DNA from 2 places in the Paenibacillus nuruki genome. Region 1 is predicted to be linked to the other one. Evidence: riboswitches for the same ligand, from Rfam matches in the RefSeq annotation. Region 1 holds a riboswitch; the other holds the start of a gene.
What was found. Region 1 has a riboswitch for glycine ahead of sdaAB (L-serine ammonia-lyase, iron-sulfur-dependent subunit beta). Riboswitches for the same ligand answer to the same signal wherever they lie in the genome.

Region 1 (8,441 bases):
ATAGGAAAACAGATAACGTTGTGAGTATCAAAAAACAGTTATCTAGTACAAACACATTCTGAAATATGGAGGCTTATCCACATGGCAGAAACAAAATTAGTAGGTAAAGTAGCAGCAGTAACAGGTGGCGGATCAGGAATAGGTAAAGCATCAGCGATACGATTTGCGGCAGAAGGTGCTGTTGTATATATGTTAGATCGTACGCCTGAAAATGCAGAAGAAACCAAAGCCGAAATTGAAAAAGCTGGCGGAAAAGCATATGTGATTGAGTGCGATATTTCCAAACCAGAAATGATTGAAAGTGCTATGAAACAAGTAGTGGCTGAAGCAGGTCAATTGGATATTGTATTTGCGAATGCAGGAATCAATGGTAGCAAATCCCCTATCGAAACATTAGAAATAGATGATTGGAATCAAACGGTAGAGATTAATTTACGAGGCACATTTGCAACTGTAAAATACGCTATCCCTCATTTGAAAGAAAAGGGCGGTAGTATTATTATTACAAGTTCAATCAATGGTAATCGTGTATTCTCTAATGTAGGATTCTCTGCATATGCTTCAACCAAAGCAGCGCAAGTAGCATTTATGAAAATGGCGGCGCTAGAACTTGCACGCTATAAAATCAGAGTTAATGCGGTCTGTCCGGGAGCGATCGATACCGAAATCGACGACAATACGTATCCAAGTGACGATCTAAAAGAAGTCGAAATTCCAATGGAATTCCCAGAAGGCGATCATCCGCTTAAAGGCGAACCTGGTAAAATCGAAGAAGTGGCTAATCTAGTGCTATTCTTGGCTTCTAGTGAAGCTTCACATGTAACCGGTACAGAGATATTTGTAGATGGCGCAGAATCGTTATTACGAGGATAGTTGTATCTACAAGTATAGATAGATAAATGATACTATGATAGTCCAATCAAAGTCCTTTTTCGAGCATATCGGGAAAGGACTTTGTTGTCTTTATGCACAAAAGTATCCTTTTTCAAATCAATCAATTGACAGTGTCAGGTATGCTGAATTAAGCTAAAGGTATCGAACGTATTCACGTGATTTAACTAATAACGAACCATTCAAATAAATAACTGCACATGAAGATAGAGGGAGAGTCTGTGGATGTATGTGATCCACCACCGAAGGAGCAAGTTAATCATTTGGCGATGATTGATTAATCTCTCAGGTACCCGAACCGCTATCGGATGCAACTCTGGAGAGAGCATACCAGCCACCCAAGGAGTACAACCGATACGATTCGGTCCAAACTCTCAGGTAACGAGGACAGAGGAATAAGCCACGCGCGGGCTATTCCCTGTCTTTTTTTGTGCGCGCATATTTTGGTGATAAGGGAGAAGAGGAATTTATGCGTTTTAAAAATGTATTCAATATTATAGGGCCGGCGATGGTAGGACCGTCTAGTTCACATACAGCAGGAGCAGCTCGCCTAGGAAGAGCGGCTCGTCATTTTTTAGGAGCATGCCCTGAGCATGTAAAGATTGTTTTGTATGGTTCGTTTGCAGAAACGTACTGGGGACATGGTACAGATCTAGCACTTGTCGGTGGTCTGCTTGATTATGATACCGATGATGATCGCTTACCAGATGCAGCAGAAGAAGCCGATCGTCAAGGGATAACGATTTCTTTTGATAAAGGCACAGGCAATTATCCGCATCCTAACTTTGTGCGAATTATTGTACAGCATGGAACAGAAACAGCTGAAGTAGCAGGTGCTTCGATCGGTGGCGGAAATATTGAGATTCATGAATTAAATGGATTCGATGTACGAGGCTCTGGTCAGTATCCGATGCTTGCTGTAGAACACACGGATAGTAAAGGTGTACTGGCTGATATTACACGTACACTTAGTGATGCGGAACTCAATATTGGATTTATGGATGTGGATCGCAAAGCTCGTAGTGGTGAAGCGATGACTGTTATCGAATTGGATACTGCGCCTGATCCGCATGTGTTGAATCGTATTTTACAATTGCCTTATGTAACTCGTGCGGCTGTTATAGACTTGAAGTAAATGAAAGACAAAGGAGAGTATAGAATATGCAATTTCGCACGTTAAAAGATATTGTTCGGTTATGTGAAGAACGTTCACTCACGATTGCGGAACTGATGATTGAAGAACAAGTAAAAGAAACAGGGGTTAGTGAACCTGAAGTGATCCAGCAGATGGCAGATTATTATCAAGTGATGAAAGAAGCAGTACACCGCGGAATTACAGAAGATACCGTTTCACGAAGCGGTCTAACGGGCGGAGATGCACGCCGTGTGCATGAGTATATGTTAAGTGGAGAAACTTCTTCAGGCAGTGATGCTACTCGTGCGATGGCGTATGCGCTAGCTGTATCTGAAGTCAATGCTTCGATGGGTCGTATTATTGCTACACCAACCGCCGGCTCATGTGGAATTATTCCTGGCGTATTTGTCAGTTCGCAAGAACGTTTTGGATGGGATGATGATCATATGGTTCTAGGACTATTTGCAGCAGGAGCGATCGGTTATGTGATTGCCAACAATTCTTCGATCTCAGGCGCAGAAGGTGGATGTCAGGCAGAAGTCGGTTCAGCAATTGGGATGGCAGCAGGAGCGATGGTCGAGATGCGTAACGGTACACCCGAGCAAGCTATGCATGCTGTAGGATTGGCTCTCAAAAATACATTGGGATTAATCTGTGATCCAGTCGCTGGACTTGTCGAAATTCCTTGTATTGTTCGTAATGGATTAGGTGCAGTGAATGCGTTAGCAGCGGCAGATATGGGACTTGCTGGAGTGCGTAGCGCTATTCCATCAGATGAGGTGGTCGATGTGATGTTACAAGTCGGACGTTCTATGCCAAGTGAGCATCGTGAGACGGCCCGCGGAGGATTAGCACAGACACCAACCGGACGCAAAATCACTGAAGAATTAAGACGCAGAAGACAAGAAAATAAAAATTAACTTCCTCACATGAACTATTTGAAGTGAAATGAAGAAAGTCGTTTATAATAAAACGACTTTTTTCGATTTTTCTTCAAACCTTTCCTTAATATTCCGATAAATTGTTGTATAATTCGATATATACGTAAATAAATTAGTAGTATAGTTGCTCAACTTTTACCCTAGATTAGATGTATTTACTTAATTAAATGAGTCTAAAGTATGAATTTAATTTCAAATTATAGGTTCATAAGATGTGTTTGGAGGTGAATACAACGTTATAGCTTGTTTGAAGTAGAACAGGTTATAACTAATTATATGATATCCAAAGCGGGGTCAACACATATGAAGCAATATATAGCTTGTTTGTTGATTGTATTGCTGTTCTGTACGAATGCCACCGATATATCAGCGATGAGCAAAGAAGCCTTTACAGATATTAGACAATCTTATGCTGTTGATGCTATTACGTCATTGTCAGCACAAGGAGTCATTACAGGCTATCAGGATGGCAGCTTTCAGCCGAGACGCTCTATTTCTAGACAAGAATGGGCAAGTGTATTTGTTAAAAGCTTAAATTGGACATCAGAACCTGGAACGGTACTCCCTTTTACCGATGTATCACCTTGGGCAGTTCCTTATGTTAGTGCTTTATATCAGTATGATATTACCAAAGGAATCAGTGCTACCGAATTCGGTGTAAAGCAACCGATTAGTCGTCAAGATGTCGCTGTCTGGTATGCTCGTTATCTTGGCTTGACTGATCAGCAACAGGTGACGAATGTATCGACATTTGAAGATCAAGCCGATATTTCAGATTATGCCAAATCTAGTGTGTGGTTAATGGAGCAATTAGGACTGATGCAAGGCAATGAGCAGCATCATTTTGCACCCAAGCAACCTGTACAACGTCAAGCGGCTATTTTGGTAGCCTATCGGGTACTGCAATCAGGAGATAACTTACAGGAGCGTGCACAGCAGTTGTTAGCCAGCCGCTCTACAGAGGTAACTCCACCTGTACTGACTCCCGAGCGTCCACCTGTAATAATAGAAAAAGATCATTCTGAACCAACGTCTGGATCAAATTCTGTAGATAGTACGCCTGAACTGACAGGTAGCCGGGCAAATCCTAAAGACAAAGACCATGATCGCAACAACCCTAGTCCTAATCCAGAAGTGCCTGTGCCACCCGTCGCACCTCCTGTGTTGCCTCCAGTGGAACCTTCATTTGTATTTGATCGGGTGAATATAGAAGCGCCTGTACTGTGGAATGATCCTGCAACATATAGTGCATATCGACTGTCGTTTTATTTCTGGTATCAGGGTCAGAAGATTGCTTTACCTGAACGAGTCTCATCCGATCTGACATACCAATTTGAAGATCCATTAAATATATTTGATACACAGGGCAAAATTATTCATCCTGAACATATTCCAGCCACAGGCGGATTAATTCCTGTTCAACTTCATATTGTCTCACCACAAGCGAAGCTTGATCTTAAGATCGAGACCATGATAATGGTGACAATCAAAGCACCACCAGTGACTCCACCTGTTGAAGAACCGGAATACAAGCCAGATTATGTGATTCGTTCTGTCTATCTGGACACATATACGTTAGATCAATCGGTATCGATTAAGCCAGATTCATGGCGTATCCGGTATGTGCTCCAAGATGTATATGGTCAACCGATTGCTTCTGAACATTTGCCAGCCGATCTTCATATTCGATTTGAAAATAATACGGGTATTATTGATGAGCAAGGACGGATTATCAATGTGCATAATATCCCACCGGTAGGTAGCACGATTCCTGTCCAAATCAGTGTGACATCACCTTCGACTAGCGTATATCTCCATAAAGAATTTGAGTTGAACGTAGTGGCTGGTGAGCGTAGAAAACAATATTTTGCAGTATCCGTGATGTTAGAAGGTGGATCAGGTTCATCAACTACCCTAGCTGAAATGCAACAGATGCGCAGTATGCTTGCTCAGATTGATCCGAATGTACATCTGACATGGGCAATCGATAATAATTTTGTTTTTCAAGAAAGCAATCGTCCTCAATTGCATCAAGTCTTACAGTATGTTGATCTGTATGGAGATGAAGTCGGTATTTTGTCTGGTTATCCGAACAATCACTATACGTTAGCACAGTGGGGCAATGAGATGAATGAGTGGTTGTATATGTATCGCTATAATGCTATGAATACCTTGCATGAATCAGGTACAGTCGGACAACCATCAGTATTTGAAAGTATTCCAGCGGCATATCGTCCAACTTCATTATCTAGCTTTGCTGTCAATCCCGAGCAAGTGACATGGCTCAAAGATCATTTTGAGATTACATCCTATATGGGCTGGGCAGCGACGCAATATAATGTAAATCAATTATTTGGAGAAGGTTCGCCATTGATGCCTTACTGGTCGAATGAGCATAATCCATTGGTGCCTGCACAGGGAAGTCTAGATAATAGTGGAGCCGTCTTTATGAATCCAGTGACAATCGATCCTATCGGTTCACGTTATGTAGAAAAGTCTTCCCGGTGGACGATTCATCCGGGTGATCCGTATGTCAAAGACTCTAATGCTGAACCGCAATTGTATACTGCGCAGCAATATGTCGATAATCCTTATCAAATGATGAACACCGTTAACTATCTATCTATTGTGATTGATACAAACTGGGTGTTACGTCATGATAATTTGCTAAATGGATGGAAAGACTTTGTTGATCATTTTCCAGCAGGACGTAATGTGCATATTGTAGGGATCAACGAACTTGGGCAAACGTATCGAACGAAGTCAGGTTCTACCAATGATCAAGCTCAATTTACATTGATGTTCAGAGGTTCCGGTTATACGACGGCACTAGATGGTAATAACTCTCCAGCTGATACTCGTTATCTATGGACAGAGAATCAATATCAGCGTCTAATTTTGCGCAAGCACGATGGAGATCAAGCATGGTCGGTGATTGATTTTACTGATTATACAAAAACGCCTGTTCCGCAGACCCCATATGCTTTTGACAGTCATACTGAAGTTAGTTATGTGACTGGACGTAATTATAAGATTGCGCCTAACGCACCGTTAACATCAGCTGAGATTCAGCGGATTCAAGAACGATTGCAACAGATTCATTTCACCGAAGATGTAGATTATCAGTAAAATAGTATAGCAAAAAGCATTCCTAGATCATTAGGGATGCTTTTTTTGATAGATCCTTGTCTATGGTTGACGATACCATCTAAAAGGAAGAAGATAGAAGGATATTTTGGTGAAATAGGGTATTGAAAAGGAGCCGATCATATTGAATATTCAGCCTCATATCTCAGATCATGCCTATAAACTTAAAGGTATTACAGAGTTATTTCAAACAGTATTAGAAGATAATCTAGTCGGTATTTATCTACATGGTTCTTTGGCGATGGGTGGGTTCAATCCTGAACAGAGTGATATTGATTTGTTAATTGTGGTACAAGATGCAATCAGTCAGCAATTGAAATTAGATATCGCTCAAAAACTTCTAATAGTAGAAGAAGACTTAATATACGGCAACGGGCTCGAGTTGAGTATATTATTGCAAAAAGATATAAACCCTTTTGTATACCCGACTCCATTTGAATTCCATTATTCAGCCCATCACCGCGAAAAGTATCGTACAGATACGCATTATATTTGCGGAGGGGATACAGATACCGATATAGCAGCCCATATTTTTGTTACATATCAGCGAGGTCTAACCTTATATGGTAAACAGATCTCCGCAGTATTTGCGCCAATCGACCCTCATTTGTATATTCAATCACTTTTGTTAGATATAGAACATGTATCTACAGATATAATAGATTCACCTGTATATTACACCCTTAACCTGTGTCGGATCTTGCTGTTTCTTCAAGAACATATGGTGTCATCGAAAAAAGAAGGAGGGGAATGGGGAATCTCTGCATTGCCTTCTACCTACTCTGAGCTTATTCGTAATTGCCTTGATATGTATAGTGGCAGTATAGATGATCCAAGATTGGAACCTGTACAGTTACAAGCATTTGCCGAATATATGGTAAATGAAATCCAACAACAGCTTAGTGATTCAACCGTATAAATAGGAGCACAATTCAGGGTATAAAGGAGCTACAGACATGTCTACATATGATAGTGACAAAGAGCAAAGTAGGCAGCAGACGATTGTTCAATGGATTGAAGATGATGGTTGGATGATGGATATTTTGCGCAGTGTACGACATCTGGATCTGCCGGATAGCTGGGTATGTGCAGGATTTGTCCGTTCGAAGATCTGGGATAGGTTACATCAGATTGACTCTCGCACAGTACTTGCTGATATTGATGTAGTCTATTACGATCCCAACCAGCTGGATGAAAATAATGAAAAAGAGTGGGAACGCCAATTATCCTGTATGCAACCAGCAGTGCCGTGGTCAGTCAAAAATGAAGCAAGAATGCATATCGCCAATCGTATTGAGCCTTACACCTCTACAGTAGATGCTATCTCATGCTTTCCCGAAACTGCGACAGCATTAGGAGTACGGTTAGATGAAGATGATCAAGTGATTCTTGTCGCTCCTTGTGGACTTGAAGATGTATTTGAAATGAAGATACGTGTCAATCCACGCTTTCTTCAGACACGCGGAGACGTTCATATTTATCAGCAACGTGTTCAACAAAAAAATTGGCAACACACATGGAATCGTCTAACGATTGTCGATAAGTAGATCATATAAAATAAGGATTCATATCATCCATCGTTACTTATAGAAAATTACTTATAAAAAAAATCAATTAGAAAAGTGGTATAATCAATGTTAGATTATATTTAATAATCTGATGAACATAGTCGGAATAAAGAGGTGACAGAATTGAGTGACATTTATCGTTTGGCAACCGTAGAAGATGCAGAGCGTGTACTTCATATCACATATGAAGCATATGTGACTATTCGTGAATTAGGATTAACGTGGCCAGCAGCTCATGCTGATCTAGCATTAATTGAAGATAATATTACGCACAATAAATGCTATGTATTAGAACAAGATGGCTTGATCGTAGCGACAGTGACTTTAGCTGATCCTGAACGGGTCAAAGAGTTAACTGCTGAGACGGGCTTACCGTTTATTATGTGGTTCGCAGTGGATCCGAATGTACAAGGAACAGGTGCAGGTAGCAAATTACTCAATTGGGTAGAAGAACATATTATCCGTGATGAAGTAGGCGCGCCTGCGGTTACACTGGGTACTGCGGAGAAACATCCATGGTTACTGCCAATGTATGAACGTAGAGGATATGAAAGTATCCGTTCTAGAGATGCAGGTAAAGGAGAAGGACCGATGCATTTGATGCGTAAAGTGGTTCATCCTGAGCGATTTGAAGCCTATCTTGAAGAGCGGAAGCAAGCAGAGCAACTTGAGCAGACGTCTTCTCAAGGGAAGTAAGAGACACAGCTACAAAAATATGCTTAAATCATAAAAGAGCAACTCTGTTAAGAGTTGCTCTTT
Region 2 (8,441 bases), 180 kb from region 1:
TCCGATTGGCTTTGTAAAAATTGCTGTAACGGCTCAAATAGTGCATGAGTGAACCAGTGTCTGATTTCTTCTACCGTCTGTAGTTCAAGCAAGCGATGCAGCGATGCTTTTTTACCTAAGACTCCATTAACAGTTCCACCTTTTTGCTGTACCATCTCATATACACGAGCAGCCAATTGGGTTAGCAATACTGGATAATCGCGGAAATGTATTTCTTTGTCCATAACATGACGAATATATTCATCGAAATACAGTGGAGTCTGCTCATAATCTCCATTTTGCAGCGATTGGATAATACGATCTTCTAACTGTTTGAGCTGAGTATAGACTGCTACTTCCATAGGCGTACTATGATCAATATCTTCAAAATGAATAATCAATTTGTTGCCCAGACTCATTCGTTGCTTGAGTGCTTCTAGTCCTTCTCCATAGGCATCAGGTGCTCCTTGATAATGTTCAAATGGACGGCTGATCCCGATACTGACTGACAACGATAAATAGTCTTGAATTTGAGTACGTACTCGCTCTGCTTGACTGTGATACCACGAAGTAGCATCTTCATTATCTGCGGGTTGGACCAGAATACTAACTTGAGATTGTTCGATCAATACCGGACTAAAGCGATGTTCTACCGAAATCAATTCAGACACCATATTATTAATAGCAAACAGTAACAGTTCTCGATCGGTTTCTTCATAGCGTGTTCCTTGTACCGTATCGATCTGTAATACCAATACCGCCATAGAACGAACCGATTCAGGAAATCCATAGATTAGACGGCGACGTTCAAATTCATTAGCAGGAATCTGCCCGCTGATCAACTTAATCACTGATAATTCTCGCAATTGCGGAACCTGTCCCCGAATCTGCTCTTCTAACTCACGCCCTGTTAAGCGCATCCGCTCTACTTGTTCTCCAATATAAGCAAATTCATCTCGTCTTTTCACTGGCTTATGTTGATCTCCAGCTAATCCTTTTCGGTGACCTAACCATAATCGTCTATACCCTGTAGCTGTGGATGGCTCTTCTGCCTTGAGCCGTCCGGTATAATCTACAGAGTCACTGGCACCTAATAACTGCATTAATTTAGACACAGGAGAATACATACGACGACTGCTGAGAAAAGCCAATAGTGCAGTTAACAATAACATCGCTACACAGACACTAATCGTTAATACTGCTATTTTTCTTGTCTGGGACGTAATCTGTCCTATAGATACGACAGACACATATACCCATCCGTTCAGTGTCGATGAAGAATAAGTCACTCCCACTTCTTCACCTTCACTTTTCCAATTAAAAAATCCTTGACGTTCTCCTTGATGAACATGAGCAAACACTTCATTTTGTAATCCAGGATATTGTGCACTCTGACCGTTATCTAGAAATTCTTGTTGGTATTGATCAAACACATATATTTGTCCCAGACGTGTACTGCTGGTGACCCAATTATCAATTTCATCATTGGCAATATCCAAGACTAACAGTCCACGTGGTTCACCGGTCGAAGGTAATAGTGGAATTTTGAACACCATACTGGTTACTTTTGTTTCCTTTTCAGGCGATCCTGAGTCCAATTCCTCTTCTGAGATCATATCTATATTTGACGTATATCCGTTATTCGCTATTGAAGTATCGGTTACCCAGAACATGCTATTTCGATTGTGTCGGTATGATCGAAGCACACTTTGATCTTCTGCATCAGATACTTGACTGAATGATGTTCCTGAGACTACCCAGTTATGCTCAAAGTTAATTAAACGTATCTGATCTAGCGATGTAATCGTTTGCAAATTATTAAATCCGGTCGTCAAATTACGTATTTTTTCAAAGTCTCCCGATTGCAAAGGTTGCTTCATCGTTTCCGTAACAAACGGCGAATTGACATATTGTACAGCAGACAACTGCAATGTTTTGAGTACTTGATCTACACGTAATTGAGTTTCATTTAATAATTGTGCATTACCATCTTGCACTTTCTGCTCGACATCACCTGCCGCCAACGTATAAGAAAATATCCCGATTACCAGTACAGGTAACGATCCCAATATCACCATAATCAGAAATAAACGATATAGATATTTAGACAACAATCTCCCCTCCAGAGGTAATCATCAATAAAATAGGTATGTTGTACATGTCGCAGTGTACATTCATTATTGGATCTATGTAAAAAAATTCTATTTTTTCTTTATTTAATCATTCTATCGTATTATGCAGATTCCTCCAACCTAAAATAAAAAAGAATGTCGTTATTGTGCACTTTAATTACCTGTATCAAAAATATACATAACAAAAAAGACTGATCCCCATCTAGGTTTTCAGTCTTGTTCTTGTTACAATACATATAAATAGATTTTATATCCTTCTTTTGTATAGATTGACAGTGTATGAGTTAGTCTTGGGCGTGTTCAGCATAAGCTTCTGCACTCAAAAGGCTTGATAATGCACTATCTAGGTCACCACTGACTTTAACTTCAACCATCCAGCCACGTCCGTAAGGATCAGAGTTCACCAGTTCAGGTTCTGTTTCCAGTTCAGGATTAAAATTAGTGATCGTACCTGTCACCGGACTAAAAAGATCAGATACTGTTTTGACCGATTCAATCGTGCCGATCACAGCTTCAGAAGCAACTTCTGCACCTGCTTGTGGCAATTCAACAAATACGATATCTCCTAGCTGATGTTGAGCAAAATCAGTAATACCGATACGAACCGTATCATCACTAATACGCTCTACCCATTCATGTTCTGCACTATACAGCAATTGATCTTTAATCTCACTCATTGTTCATTCCTCCGGTTCATGGTTGTAATGTCTTCATGCACACAAGCGTATAGCAAGGCAGATTATACTGTCAATACTCTTGACATTGCTTTTTGAATCAAGTATTAATATAATATACATACATTCACCACTGTTTCAATACTTAATGTTCGGAAATACATAACATCATATGTAGCGAATGAAAGTACAGGGAGAGACTGTTCAGAACCATGACAGCGCCGAAGGAGTAAGCCAGTAATGGTGAATCTCTCAGGTAAAAGGGACCTGTACCGGACGCAGCTCTGGAGAGAATTGGCATCATTCGGTCACCGACGAATATCCGAATGATAACAACCAATCACCCAAGGGGAAACTTGTTGCTTATAAGCTATTGAGCACAAGGTAACTCTCAGGTATCAAGGACAGGGAGAAAAAGAAATATTTCAGGTATAGCACCTGCTTATTTCCTTTTCTCTCTGTCTTTTTTGTTGAGCTTTTTCGGATGATTTTATTCTTTTTTCACAAAAAATGATATATGCGATTTTTCGCTACAAACTAATTCGATGAGGTGACGATCATGACAACAGAACTGAAGCGTACGCCGATTTTTCCTCTTTATGCTCAATCTGGTTCCCCACGCTGTATCGATTTTGGCGGTTGGGAATTGCCTGTTCAATTTACAGGAATTCAAAAAGAACATGAAGCGGTTCGTGAACAAGCTGGATTATTTGATGTTTCTCATATGGGTGAAGTGATCATTTCAGGTAAAGGTTCCCTTGCCTATTTACAACAATTATTAACTAACGATGCTTCTCGCTTGCAAGATGGACAAGCCCAATATACATTAATGTGCTATCCAACAGGTGGTGTAGTCGATGATCTATTGGTATATCGTCTGGGCGAAGAACATTATATGCTCGTGATCAATGCCTCGAATATTGATAAAGATATCGATTGGATGAAGCAGTCTTTGCCTGCCAATGTCACTCTTGAGAACATTTCAGAACAAACTGCTTTGATTGCTTTACAAGGTCCTCAAGCGGTTGCTATTTTACAAGCGGCTACACAAAGCGATCGTTATGCTGAACTGGCAGGATTTTCTTTTATCGAAAAAGCTGAGATTTTTGGCGTTCATGCGCTCATCTCTCGTACAGGTTACACCGGTGAAGACGGTTATGAACTATATGTATCTGCAACAGATGCTCCTCTCATCTGGGAAAAGCTATTGCAAGCAGGTGAACCGCTTGGCTTGATTCCTTGTGGACTGGGTGCACGGGATACGCTTCGCTTTGAAGCTCGTCTTCCTCTGTATGGTCAAGAGCTGTCGGCAGATATTTCTCCACTCGAAGCGGGACTTGGCTATTTTGTAAAGTTGGACAAAGAACATTTCACAGGCAAAGAGGCTCTAGTCGCGCAAAAAGAAAAAGGATTGTCTCGTAAATTAGTGGGTGTAGAAATGATCGACCGTGGTATTCCTCGCCCGCACTATCCTGTCTACCAGAACGGTCGACAAATCGGCGAAGTGACGACAGGAACTCAATCTCCTACACTTAAGCGTAATCTTGGACTTGCTTTAATTGAAGCTGACAGTGCTGCTCTAGGAACACCGATAGAACTTGAGATTCGCGGTAAAATGCTCAAAGCTGAAGTGGTGAAAGCACCTTTCTACAAACGAGCATCTTCTGTCACTAAATAAAATTACAAGGCGACTGATATGTTGCCCCAAAGGAGTCTACCTTTATGAAATCGCATCGTTATATTCCAATGACCCCACAGAATGAAGCAGAGATGTTAGAGGTTGTTGGTGCTTCTTCGATAGAGGATTTATTTACAGATATTCCGGCATCCCTTCGTTATCAAGGCACCATGCCCATGTCTGAAATGCTAGATGAATATACACTGACTCGTCATATGTCTAGTCTTGCAGGGCAAAATGCAGATACAGATCGGTACACTAGCTTTCTGGGTGCAGGATTGTATGATCACCATTTGCCATCTGTGATTAATCATGTAATTTCTCGTTCTGAATTTTATACAGCGTATACTCCATATCAACCAGAGATCAGTCAAGGTGAATTACAAGCGATCTTTGAATTTCAGTCCTATATCTGTGAACTGACAGGAATGGCTGTAGCCAATGCAAGTATGTATGATGGCGCAACAGCACTTGCCGAAGCAGCTTCCCTTGCAGCATCAGCTACAGGACGCAAAAAGATTATTGCTCTTTCTACGATCCATCCTGAATCACGCGGAGTCGTTCGCAGTTACGCTCGTGGTCTTAATCTGGATGTAGTTGAAGTGCCTTATGGCGATGGAGTCACAGATATTGGGGTGCTCACTGAAGCGATTGATGAGCAGACCGCTGTTGTGCTTGTCCAATCCCCTAATTTTTTCGGTGGTATTGAAGCGATTCAAGCAGTTGCTGATCTTGCTCATGCCCAAGGTGCTTTATTGGTAGTGAGTACGAATCCTATTTCACTGGGACTACTCGAATCTCCTGGTAAACTTGGAGCTGATATCGTTGTTGGTGATGCACAGCCGCTTGGCATTTCGATGTCGCTTGGTGGGCCAACTTGTGGATTCTTCGCTGTGGCTCAACCGCTTATGCGCCGTATGCCTGGACGAATTGTAGGTCAGACCAAAGATATTGATGGTAAACGTGGTTTTGTATTGACGTTGCAGACTCGTGAGCAACATATCCGTCGTGACAAAGCGACATCAAATATTTGTTCCAATCAGGCATTGCTTGCGCTGTGTGCATCGGTATATCTATCTGTCATGGGTAGACAAGGTATGGTGGATGTAGCTGATCTGAATGTGCAAAAAGCTCATTATGCTGCTCAAACTTTATCTTCTATCCCTAATGTCAAATTAGCATTCCAATCTCCTTTTTTCAATGAATTTGTACTAGCTTTACCGCAAGGCACTTCAGTCGCTGATGTTAATACTCAACTGTTAGCTAAAGGCATGATTGGTGGTTATGATCTAAGCCTATCTTATCCTGAATTGTCCGGTCACATCTTGTTCGCAGTCACAGAGAAACGTACCAAAGCAGAGATAGATCTATTGGCAACTGAACTGGAGGCAATCCTATGACAAACGAAACTGTAGTCCATGAGACCGTTACTTCTGTACAAGGCGCTGTTGTTACTGAAAAAGCTTTGATTTTTGAATTGAGTCAACCGGGTCGAATCGGTTATTCTTTACCAGATTGCGATGTTCCTCGTGTCGAAGTCTCTCAATTGATTCCACAAGAAATGCTTCGTAAAGAAGAACCTGCTTTACCTGAAGTATATGAAGTCGATGTGATTCGTCATTATACAGAATTGTCCCGTCGTAACTTTGGCGTAGATAATGGCTTCTATCCGCTGGGTTCTTGTACGATGAAATACAATCCTAAAGTCAATGAAGATGTAGCTCGTTATGCAGGGTTTGCGAAGATTCATCCTTATCAACCACAACAAAGTATTCAAGGAGCACTGGAACTGATGCATACTTTGCAAAATGACCTTGCTGCTCTAACAGGCATGGATGCCGTCACTCTTCAACCTGCTGCCGGTGCTCATGGAGAATGGACAGGTCTAATGATGATTCGTGCGTATCATGAAAAACGTGGCGAATACCGTACCAAAGTTATCGTACCCGATTCTTCTCACGGTACGAATCCTGCAAGTGCGACAGTGGCTGGTTTCCAAACGATCACGATTCCTTCAACTCCAGAAGGTCTAGTCGATCTAGATGCCCTTCGTGCGGCAGTTGGATCAGATACGGCTGCTCTGATGTTAACGAACCCGAATACACTGGGTCTTTTTGAAAAGCAAATCAGTGAAGTGGCTCAGATCGTTCATGAAGCTGGTGGATTGTTGTACTATGATGGTGCTAACTCCAATGCGATTATGGGGATTACACGTCCGGGTGATATGGGCTTTGATGTGGTTCATTTGAACTTACACAAAACAATGAGTACACCGCATGGTGGTGGCGGCCCGGGTGCAGGTCCTGTCGGCGTGAAAAGCAGATTGCTTCCTTTCTTACCTGAACCGGTTGTTGAAAAATTAGAAGACGGTACCTTTACTTTACGTAGTGGTTCTCCTGACTCGATCGGTCGTGTCAAAGCATACTATGGTAACTTTGGTATTCTTGTACGTGCGTATACGTATATTCGTAGTTATGGACCTGAAGGTCTGCGCCGAGTGTCTGAATGTGCCGTTCTGAATGCGAACTATATGATGCACCGTCTTAAAGATCATTATGAAATGCCATATACAAGCGTATGTAAGCATGAATTCGTGATGTCCGGTAAAGGGCTCAAGCAGTATGGTATTCGTACACTGGATGTTGCTAAGCGGTTACTGGATTTCGGGTACCATCCGCCTACAGTTTACTTCCCGCTAAATGTAGAAGAATGTATTATGATCGAACCTACAGAAACAGAAAGCAAAGAAACACTGGATGCTTTTATTGATACCATGATTCAGATCGCTGGTGAAGCGAAAGACAATCCAGAATTGCTACTAAATGCTCCTTATGGTACAGCAGTAAGACGCTTGGACGAAACAACAGCTGCTCGTAAGCCAGTATTAAACTGTGCTTGTAATTAAATAGCAACATACCAATCATCCCACCGACTTTTCTATTCTGATCAAGTCGATGGGATGATTTTTTTATAAGATGAATAATCATTGATATACTCATTTTTCTAACTTAATTATCCATATAAGTCTCTATCCATCTACTATTTTGAGTCCATTAACTAATTATTTATACTTTAAAGCGATCAACCATAATGTTTAACTCTTTAATATTTTCAGTTAGTAATCCTATATTGTCTGTTACTTGTTGTGACATTTTGATTTGATTTTCTACACTGGCAAGTACTTCCTGTGAGCCAGCAGCTGTTTCTTCTGTGGTCGTTGAAGCAGATTGAATAAAGTCGATAATATGTTCTTTGCTAATATTCAATTGGGTCGTCATATCCTTCATGCTTACAATAAGACTGTTCATTTCTTGAATGGATTGACCAATTTCTATAAAAGCACCGCTTGTATTATCAACACTTTGCGATTGATCATTTAAAGCAATCTGCGAAGCATTCATCACTTCTTTGGTCAGCGTAGTAGAAGAAATAATACGATTCAAAATATCTTGTATTTGAGTAGTTGCTTCTTTAGACTGATCTGACAATTTGCCAACTTCAGAAGCTACTACAGCAAATCCTTTACCATGTTCTCCTGCGCGAGCAGCCTCTATAGAAGCATTAAGTGCTAATAATCCTGTCTGTTTAGAAATCTCTTGAATAAGAACAGACATGTTAACAATACCATTCACTTCTGTAATCAAATGATTTAAATTGACAGAGACTTGATCAGACAAGCTTGCAAATGATTGCATATGATTTTGCAAATAAATAACTGCTTGTTCACCAGATTGTTGACGTTGACCAATCAATGTACTTAGTTTTTCCAGATGCTGTGCATGTTGATCTGTATTCTCAATTACAGTAGCTATCTTACGAATAGAAATAGTTCCCTGTTCGATTTCATCGTACTGACTTGCTGTAGCTTTGGTAATCGATTGTATAGCATAATCAATTTCTTTAGAAACTGTCATATTATGAATAGACGTATCATACACATTTTTGGTATGGACAGAAGTTGCTGTTGCTGTCTGTTGA

Region 2: another riboswitch for glycine. It lies ahead of gcvT (glycine cleavage system aminomethyltransferase GcvT); the one in region 1 lies ahead of sdaAB (L-serine ammonia-lyase, iron-sulfur-dependent subunit beta).

Annotation. Positions count from the first base shown of each region.
Region 1 is NZ_OY725677.1:679,072-687,512, forward strand. It holds gene RCP16_RS03130 (SDR family oxidoreductase) at 82-873, shown strand; glycine riboswitch at 1,092-1,202, shown strand; glycine riboswitch at 1,206-1,284, shown strand; gene sdaAB (L-serine ammonia-lyase, iron-sulfur-dependent subunit beta) at 1,361-2,026, shown strand; gene sdaAA (L-serine ammonia-lyase, iron-sulfur-dependent, subunit alpha) at 2,053-2,946, shown strand; gene RCP16_RS03145 (DUF3863 domain-containing protein) at 3,271-6,096, shown strand; gene RCP16_RS03150 (aminoglycoside adenylyltransferase domain-containing protein) at 6,239-7,033, shown strand; gene RCP16_RS03155 (nucleotidyltransferase family protein) at 7,071-7,661, shown strand; gene RCP16_RS03160 (GNAT family N-acetyltransferase) at 7,806-8,378, shown strand.
Region 2 is NZ_OY725677.1:500,742-509,182, reverse strand. It holds gene RCP16_RS02370 (helix-turn-helix domain-containing protein) at 1-2,090, opposite strand, end outside; gene gcvH (glycine cleavage system protein GcvH) at 2,396-2,788, opposite strand; glycine riboswitch at 2,967-3,064, shown strand; gene gcvT (glycine cleavage system aminomethyltransferase GcvT) at 3,345-4,463, shown strand; gene gcvPA (aminomethyl-transferring glycine dehydrogenase subunit GcvPA) at 4,508-5,863, shown strand; gene gcvPB (aminomethyl-transferring glycine dehydrogenase subunit GcvPB) at 5,860-7,368, shown strand; gene RCP16_RS02345 (methyl-accepting chemotaxis protein) at 7,529-8,441, opposite strand, start outside.